DNA from 3 places in the Clostridium sp. TJA020 genome. Region 2 is predicted to be linked to each of the others. Evidence: predicted binding sites of a transcription regulator. Region 2 holds the regulator's gene; each other region holds the start of a gene.

Region 1 (3,292 bases), on a different contig from region 2:
AGCTAATAATGAATTTGAGTTTGGAATATTAGTATGTGGAACAGGTATTGGAATTAGTATATCAGCTAATAAAGTACCAGGAATAAGAGCAGCTTTATGTTCAGATACATTTAGTGCTCATGCAACAAGAGAACATAATAATGCTAATATATTAGCATTAGGCGAAAGAGTTGTAGGAACAGGTCTTGCAATTGATATCGTGAAAACTTTCTTAAATTCAAAATTTGAGGGAGATAGACATCAAAGAAGAATAGACAAAATATCTAAAATAGAAGAAAAATATAATAAATAAAATTTGGAGGCGTTAAATAATGAGTAAAGTTACAGAAATCAATCACCCATTAATACTACATAAGTTAGCATTTATAAGAAGTAAGGATACTGGATCAAAAGATTTTAGAGAATTAGTATCAGAAGTTTCAATGTTAATGGCATATGAAGTTACAAGAAACTTACCAACAGAAAATGTTGAAATAGAAACACCAATATGTAAAACAAAATGTAGAATGCTTGCAGGTAAGAAACTAGCAATAGTTCCAATACTAAGAGCCGGTCTTGGAATGGTAGATGGTGTTTTAAAGCTTATACCAGCAGCTAAAGTTGGACATATAGGATTATATAGAGATGAAGAAACATTACAACCAGTTGAATATTTCTGTAAATTACCTCAAGACATAGCTGAAAGAGAAATAATAGTTGTAGACCCAATGCTTGCAACTGGTGGATCAGCTATAGATGCTTTAACAATGCTTAAAAATAAAGGAGCTAAATTCTTAAAGCTTATGTGTTTAATTTCATCACCAGAAGGAATAAAGGCTATAAAGGAAGCTCATCCAGATGTTGATATATTCGTAGCTGAAATAGATGAAAAGTTAAATGAGCAAGGATATATAGTACCTGGTCTTGGAGATGCAGGGGATAGATTATTTGGTACTAAATAATTATTATAAGGTTTAAAAATAAATCCTTCTATTTATAAATAGAAGGATTTATTTTTTTAAATATCATCTACATTAAATGAAAGTTCTATTTTTTCTACTGAAGGTTTCAATTGAGTTAATTTAACTCCAGCTGCATTAAACATTTTTTTAGAAGCTTTAACAACATCTGTATTAGAATATTTATCGCTTAAAAAAATCACTTCTTTTATTCCACTTTGTATTATAGCCTTTGCACATTCATTACAAGGGAATAGAGCTACATATAATTTTGCATTTTCAAAAGATACACCTCTATTATTTAATATGGCATTAAGTTCTGCATGAACAACATAAGGATATTTTGTTTCAAGAAATTCTCCTTCTCTATTCCAAGAAAAATCATCATCAGAACAACCAAAGGCAAATCCATTATAACCAACAGATAATACTCTATTGGTAGGACTAACTATACATGCTCCAACTTGTGTACTTGGATCTTTACTTCTTTTTGCTGATAAAAGAGCAAGTCCCATAAAATATTCATCCCAAGATATGTAATCTGTTCTTTTCATAAATAAAAGCTCCTTTTATAAAAATTATGTAATTTTACTATTTATATATATTAATAACATTATTAAATTAATAAACTAATATTAATTTAATTAATATTATAATACAATCACAAAAAAAGTAAAAATATTATAAAAAGTATTTGTTTAAAATTTAACAAAAACTATTGATTATTAGGAATGAAATGGTTATAATAAAAGTATGTTAAGAGTTTAACAAAGATTATGGTTTAAAGTAATCATATATTAGGAGGTTTTGTTAATGAGAGAAGTAGTAATAGTAAGTGCTGTTAGAACAGCGTTAGGATCATTTGGAGGATCTTTAAAAGATGTTCCAGCAGTAGATTTAGGAGCAACAGTAATTCAAGATGCAATAAAAAGAGCAGGAATTAAACCAGAAATGGTAGAAGAAGTATTAATGGGAAATGTTATTCAAGCAGGTCTTGGTCAAAATACAGCTAGACAAGCAGCTATAAAGGCAGGACTTCCAAATGAAGTACCAGCAATGACTTTAAATAAAGTTTGTGGATCAGGATTAAGAGCAGTTAGCTTAGCAGCTCAAATGATAAAAGCTGGAGATGCTGATATAGTAGTAGCTGGTGGTATGGAAAGTATGTCAAGAGCTCCATTTGCTTTAGATACAGCAAGATGGGGACAAAGAATGGGTAATGGAAAAATGATAGATACAATGATAACTGATGGATTATGGGATGCATTCAACAATTATCATATGGGAGTAACAGCTGAAAATATAGCTAAACAATGGAACTTAACTAGAGAAGAACAAGATGCTTTTGCTGCAGCTTCACAACAAAAAGCGGAAAAAGCTATAAAAGAAGGAAGATTCAAAGATGAAATAGTTCCAGTTGTAATTCCTCAAAGAAAAGGAGAACCAAAAATATTTGATACTGATGAATTCCCAAGATTTGGAACAACTGAAGAAACTTTAGCAAAATTAAGACCAGCATTTATTAAAGAAGGAACAGTTACAGCTGGTAATGCATCAGGAATAAATGATGGAGCTGCTGCATTAGTTGTAATGAGCGCTGAAAAAGCTGAAAGTTTAGGAATTAAGCCAATGGCTAAAATTCTTTCATATGGATCAAGAGGAGTAGATCCAGCAATTATGGGATATGGACCATTTGGTGCAACAAAGAAAGCATTAGAAGGAACTGGCTTAGAAGTTAAAGACTTAGATCTTATAGAAGCAAATGAAGCCTTCGCAGCTCAAAGTTTAGCAGTAGCTAAAGATTTAGGATTCGATATGAGTAAAGTTAATGTAAATGGTGGAGCTATAGCTTTAGGACATCCAGTTGGAGCTTCAGGAGCTAGAATATTAGTTACATTACTTCATGAAATGGAAAAAAGAGATTCTAAAAAAGGTTTAGCTACACTTTGCATAGGTGGCGGAATGGGAACTGCTATAATTGTTGAAAGATAATTATAATATATAATTAAAAGTATACCTTAAGAAATTTTCTTAAGGTATATTTTTTTTGAATATTTTTAATGATTTATAAGATAATAATGTTTATAATAAAAATATAAAGAATAAATGATTATTATAAATAAAAATATGTAGAAATATAAATTAATATATGCATAAACATGAATAAATTAATAAAAATATTAATAATTAAAGAACACAATGAATAAAAAATAAAAGGTTTATTCAAACTACATATGAAGTTAAACATTATAAGCTTTTAAGAAAATGTATACATAGTAGCAAAATTTAAAAAATATTATAAAACTTATGAAAAATATAGTAAAAGTTAAAATGAGGAATGCATTAGAAATCTG
Region 2 (3,292 bases):
TACTTTTGATAATTCTTCAACTGCTAAGATATATGAAAGTACATCTCCACCAGCTCCACCAAATTCTTTACTAAAAGGTATTCCCATCATACCAAGCTTAGCCATTTTTTTAACGTTTTCCATTGGGAATCTTTCTGTTTCATCAATTTCAGCCGCAATTGGTTTTACTTCGTTTATAGCGAATTCTCTAACCATTTGTCTTACTAATTCTTGTTCTCTAGTTAATTGGAAATTCATTTAAATTACCCTCCTAATAATACACCTAAATCTATTAGTGAATTTATATATTCTATTTCATTATTTGTTTTGGAAGTTTTTAGCTCTTCTTTCCATAAAAGCAGTCATACCTTCAACTTGGTCTTCTGTACTGAAACATTTACCAAAGTCTTCTGCTTCTATCATTATTCCTTCATCTATACTTACTTGCATTCCTCTTCCGATTGCATCTTTACATAACTTAACAGCTATTGGAGCATTGGCCATTATTTTTTCAGCCATAGCTTTTGCTTCATCCATTAAATTTTCTAAAGGAACCACTTTATTAACTAATCCTATTCTTAAAGCTTCATCAGCTTTTATCATATCGCATGTATAAATAAGTTCTTTTGCTTTTCCCTCTCCAACTAATCTTGCTAATCTTTGAGTTCCACCAAATCCTGGAGTTATTCCAAGACCTGCTTCTGGTTGAGCAAATTTAGCTTTTTCTGAAGCTATTCTTATATCACATGACATTGCAAGTTCACATCCACCACCTAGTGCAAATCCTGAGATAGCAGCTATAACTGGCTTGTCTAATTTTTCTAATCTTCTAAATACTTTGTTACCTAAAATACCAAATTCTTTTCCTTGTTCTTCGTTTAAATCTTTCATTTCTGAAATATCAGCACCCGCAACAAAAGATTTTTCTCCAGATCCAGTTAATATAACACAAGTTATGTTGTTATCCTTTTCTAAATCTTCAACAACTGTATTAATATCTTTTAATGTTTCTGAATTTAAAGCATTTAATGCTTTTGGTCTGTTTATAGTTACGATAGCTAAATTTCCTTCTTTTTGAAGAATTACATTCTTTAATTCCATTAATAAAGCCTCCCTTTTTTCACAACCCAATTAATATACATTATTTGAATATTTTTCTAATTTTCACTTTATCAAACATTAAAAACTTGAAATTTTGTAATTATTTTTCAATTGTTTGTTATAATATTAACAAATCTAACTAAAAAATAATTGAAGTCTCTCAACTTCAATTACAATTATAATACTTTGTTAAATTTTTTGCAATATCATTCTAAAATTTTGTGTATTTTTTTACAATTCCTCAAAACCTCTTATTTTATCTAGCTTTAAAGCTATTATTTATTATTCTTATCATGTAATAAATATATTAAAGTTAATAAACTTTCACTTAAATGTACATTTTCAACAGTTATATTTTCTGGAACAATTAAATCTACAGGTGCAAAATTCCATATTCCTTTTACATCACCTTCGACTAAAGTATCACAAACTCTTTGTGCATTAATTTTAGGTACACATATTACTCCAACGTCTATTTTGTTATCTTTTAAAAACCCTTCTAAGTTGTCAATATCCTGTATTTCAACATCTCTTATTCTCATTCCAAGTAATTTAGGATTAGCATCAAATATAGCCTTTAACTTAAAGTTCATTTTACTAAATCTAGTATAGTTGGCTATTGCTTGACCTATATTACCAGCACCAATTATTACTGCATTATACTCTTTATCCAATCCCAATATAGTACTTATTTGACTTGCTAATTCACGTACATTATATCCATATCCTTGTTGTCCAAAATCACCAAAACAGTTTAAATCTTGACGTATTTGAGAAGCTGTAAAGCCTATTTTTTCTCCTAATTCCTTTGAAGATATTCTGTCTACATCATTTTTTAATAATTCATTTAAATATCTGTGATATTTAGGCAGTCTCTTAATCACAGCCATAGAAATAGATTTCTTTTTTTCCATACGTATCTCCTTATTAATTTTTATATTTGATTAAACATAATTATATAAAACTCTATAATTGAGAGTTAAATTTTTAACTATCATTATATATATTACCATAATTTAATTAAAATAATCCAATTTTATTATAAAAAATAAAGTTTATATATAAGACGCCCATCTTATATATAAACTTTGCTTGAATAAGATGTAAAGTTTTAAACTCTACAACAGGAAAAATTCCTGTATGCTACCCATCTTGTTTTGCCTGAAAGATTTACCGTAGTAGATTATACTTTTCTTTTCTACCTTTGTCAATGGAATTACCTGTATTTAAAGGATTAGATAGGATATAATATTTTTTTAGGCATAATTTATATATAGATACTAAAATATAATTTCTTATTTTTAATAATATTTGTAATTTATAATTTCGTAACACATATTATAATTCATAATCTTTTATAAATCAAAGTGTTTAATATTATTTACAAAAAAATATATTTATATAAATTAATAATTAGCGTAAAACTACAATATAAATATCATAACTTTACGCTAATTTTATATTAAACAAAATATATTTTTAAAAGTCTTTTAAATACTTTTAAATTTTATAATCTAAGTGCTCTCATTGAATTTAATACTGCAATTAATGTTACACCTACATCTGCAAATACTGCTTCCCACATATTTGCATCTCCAAGAGTGGCAAGTACTAATACTAATATTTTTACACCTAATGAAAATATTATATTTTGCCATAATATTTTATTAGTCTTTCTTGCTATCTTAATTGAATCCACTAATGTTGAAGGTTCATCTTTCATAAGAACAACATCTGCAGCTTCTATAGCAGCATCTGAACCTATTCCTCCCATAGCTACTCCAACATCTGCTCTTGCAAGTACAGGGGCATCATTTATACCATCTCCAACAAATGCAAGTTTTCCTGTCTTTTTACTCTTTAATATTTCTTCAACTTTTTCAACTTTATTATCTGGTAATAATTCTGAATAATATTCTGTTATTCCTAACTCATTTGAAACTTTATCTGCAACCTTTTTACTATCTCCAGTTAACATAACTATTTTATTTACACCAATTAATTTAAGATTATCTATAGCACTCTTTGCATCATCTTTTATTTGATCTGAAATAATTATATTACCTTTATATTCATTATCTATTGAAACATATACTATAGTTCCTATTTCATTAACCTCTGGAACGTCAATACCATTTAATTTCATAAGCTTTTTATTACCAACTAGTATATTTTTATTGTAAGCTCTAACTATTACACCTTTACCTGAAAC
Region 3 (3,292 bases), on a different contig from region 2:
AATTGTAGGGGATAGACAATTTATTGTTGTTTCTGTATCACATTCAAGTCCAGTTTCACCACCACCATTTATGGTTGGATTGGTTGAAGTTGAAATTGATAAAGAAACAGGAAAAACATCAGTAGTTGATTATGTTTCAGTAGTTGATTGTGGAACAGTAATAAATCCAGCACTTGCAAGAATACAAGCAGAAGGTGGAATAGTGCAAGGTATTGGTATGGCATTACTTGAAGATATAAACTATGACAAGAATGGTAGAATGATTAATGATACTTTTATGCAATATAAGTTACCAACTAGATTAGATGTTGGTAATGTAAGAGTAGAATTTGAAAGTAGTTATGAACCAACGGGTCCATTTGGAGCTAAATCAATAGGTGAAATTGTTATTAATACACCAGCTCCAGCAATAGCAAATGCTATATATAATGGAATGGGAGTTAATATTAGAGACTTACCTATGACAGCTGAGAAAATATTAATGGCTAGCTTAAAGAAAGATGCATAAAATTATTAGCCATATTTTAAAAATAAATTATTATAAGTATAATATTAATATGTAAATAATTTAATAATTAATATAATAATTAAGATAAAGAGGGTATGAATATGGAAAAAGATAAGATAATGAATTTATGTGTTGAAAGTTGCATGGATGGAATGAAGCATCACGAAGGAGGTCCATTTGGTGCAGCAATAGTTAAGGATGGAAAAATTATAGCTGTGGCTCATAATACTGTAATTAAAGATAATGATCCTACTGCTCATGGTGAAGTAAACGTTATAAGAAAAGCTTGTAAAGAACTTAATACTTTTGACTTAAGTGGATGTGAATTATATACAACATCAGAACCTTGTCCTATGTGTATGTCAGCTATTATTTGGGCTAATATATCAAAAGTGTATTATGGATGCACAGTTCAAGATGCTAGAGATATTGGCTTTAGAGATGAGCATATATTAAAGTTTTTAAAAGAAGATTGTAATGATAAAAAAATAATAGATTTGGAAGCTTTAGATAAAAGTGAATGTTTAAAAGCTTTTGAATATTGGACAAAGGATAATTTAAGAACAGATTATTAGTAAAAGTTTTAATTAAATACCTAATAAGTAATTTTTAAAAATTACTTATTAGGTTATTTTTTATTGATATTATATTAAAATGTGTATCATGGAAAACTAAAAAGGTTTTAGTTAATTGTTATTTTTATTAATACTATATAATATTATTTTAAAATATTTTTATATAACATTAAATAATATTTTTTAATGTTATGTTAAGTTCTAACCAACTCTTGTTCCATTAGGAACTGGTTTTTCAGGTTGTGCTAAAACGGGGGTAATTCCATCAGCATATCCAATATCAAAAAGCATACCTTCTGAAATTTCACCTGCCATTTTCTTTGGAGGTAAATTAACTATAAATAGTGCTTGTTGACCTTCGATTTCCTTAGGATTTTCTCTTTCGCCTTTCATTCCTACTAATATAGTTCTTTCAAATTCACCAAAATTAACAGTTAGTTTAACTAATTTTTTTGATTTTTCAATATCCTCAACTAATTTTATTGTTCCAACTCTAATATCAATTTTATCAATTATGTCCATATTAATATTTTCTTTAACAGAAGCTGTCATAATATCTCCTCCTTTTTAAATAATTAATAATTATAAAATAATAAAAAATTATGCTACAAGTTTATATTAAATTATTCCTTGTTTTAGGATTATTATAACATTAATTACAAAATATTCAAATATTTAAAAAGAATTTATATTTAAAAAAGTGCAATAAATAATTTTGTTGTAGAATTTTAAAATATCTGTATTTAGTAAAATTTTTTGTTATTAAGAAAAGTATAATGATAATTAAAAATTTTGTATTAATTGTTATTTAGTTTATAATGAAATAATAAGAATTAAATATTAAGTTATCATGTTAAATAGTGTAGAAAATAACTTTTTAATATAGATTGAAAGGAATTTATATGAGTAAAATATTAGTTTTAGCAGAAAAACCTTCAGTAGGAAGAGAACTTGGAAGAGTTTTAAAATGTAATAAAAAGGGGAATGGATATTTAGAAGGAGAAAAGTATATAGTAACATGGGCATTAGGACATCTAGTAACTTTAGATGCACCAGAAGGATATAATCCAGCATGGAAAGCATGGAATATGGAAACATTGCCAATGCTTCCAAAGCATATGAAGCTTACGGTTATAAAAGGTAGTGGAAAGCAATTTAAAATTGTTAAAGAGCAAATGTATAGAAAAGATGTAGGAGAAATTGTAATAGCGACAGATGCAGGACGTGAAGGAGAGCTTGTTGCAAGATGGATAATTGAAAAAGCTCATGTTAAAAAGCCTCTCAAGAGACTTTGGATATCATCTCAGACAGATAAGGCTATAAAAGATGGATTTAAAAATTTAAAAGATGGAAAAGAATATGATAATCTTTTTCATGCTGCAGAATGTAGGGCAGAAGCTGATTGGCTTGTTGGACTTAATGTAACAAGAGCTTTAACTTGCAAGCATAATGCTCAGCTTTCAGCAGGTAGAGTACAATCACCAACTTTAGCTATGATAGTACAAAGAGAAGAGGAAATTAAAAATTTTAAACCAAAGGAATATTACACAATAGATATAAAAACAAATAAATGTAATTTTACTTGGGTAAATAAAGATAATAATTCAAGAATATTTAATGCTGATTTTAAAGATAAAGTATCATTAAAAATAAAAAATGGTGAAATAAAAATAGTTGATATTAAAGAAGCTAATAAAAAGACTTATTCACCAAAGCTTTATGATTTAACAGAGCTTCAAAGAGATTGTAATAAAATTTATGGATATTCTGCAAAGCAAACATTAAATATAATGCAAAGACTTTATGAAAATCATAAACTTTTAACTTATCCACGAACAGATTCAAGATATATATCAGGAGATATAGTATCTACTATTCCAGATAGACTTAAAGGAATAGCATTTGGAGAATATAGAGCTATAGCAACAGAGCTTTTAAAGGGTAAAATAAAAGCAAATAAAAGTTTTGTTGATGATAGTAAGGTATCAGACCACCATGCTATAATTCCAACAGAGGAAAAGAGTAATTTAGCAAATTTAAGTTCAGATGAAAGACATGTATATGATTTAGTTGTTAAAAGATTTTTATCAGTATTATTACCTCCATTTGAATATATTCAAACAACTCTTGAAGGAGAGATAAATGGAGAAAAAGTTATAGCAAAAGGAAAAGTAATTAAATCAAAAGGGTGGAAAAAGGTATTTGATAG

Evidence for each region. Region 2 encodes Rex, which represses fermentation and respiration genes when NADH is low (regulators of the CRP and FNR family bind a similar motif). Its sites were predicted from a motif close to ATTGTTAANNNNTTAACAAT; they were not measured.
Region 1: the regulator Rex is predicted to act here: its motif matches at 1,632-1,651, upstream of AC4FQ1_RS07690 (acetyl-CoA C-acetyltransferase).
Region 3: the regulator Rex is predicted to act here: its motif matches at 1,647-1,666, upstream of AC4FQ1_RS00060 (tRNA-binding protein).

The regions. Positions count from the first base shown of each region.
Region 1 is NZ_JBZEFC010000003.1:356,242-359,533, reverse strand. It holds gene rpiB (ribose 5-phosphate isomerase B) at 1-292, shown strand, start outside; gene upp (uracil phosphoribosyltransferase) at 312-941, shown strand; gene AC4FQ1_RS07695 (deoxycytidylate deaminase) at 998-1,492, opposite strand; gene AC4FQ1_RS07690 (acetyl-CoA C-acetyltransferase) at 1,752-2,930, shown strand.
Region 2 is NZ_JBZEFC010000006.1:47,965-51,256, forward strand. It holds gene AC4FQ1_RS09930 (acyl-CoA dehydrogenase) at 1-237, opposite strand, end outside; gene AC4FQ1_RS09935 (short-chain-enoyl-CoA hydratase) at 298-1,080, opposite strand; gene AC4FQ1_RS09940 (redox-sensing transcriptional repressor Rex) at 1,356-1,994, opposite strand; gene AC4FQ1_RS09945 (heavy metal translocating P-type ATPase) at 2,588-3,292, opposite strand, start outside.
Region 3 is NZ_JBZEFC010000001.1:8,681-11,972, forward strand. It holds gene AC4FQ1_RS00050 (xanthine dehydrogenase family protein molybdopterin-binding subunit) at 1-508, shown strand, start outside; gene AC4FQ1_RS00055 (nucleoside deaminase) at 610-1,083, shown strand; gene AC4FQ1_RS00060 (tRNA-binding protein) at 1,285-1,635, opposite strand; gene AC4FQ1_RS00065 (DNA topoisomerase III) at 1,986-3,292, shown strand, end outside.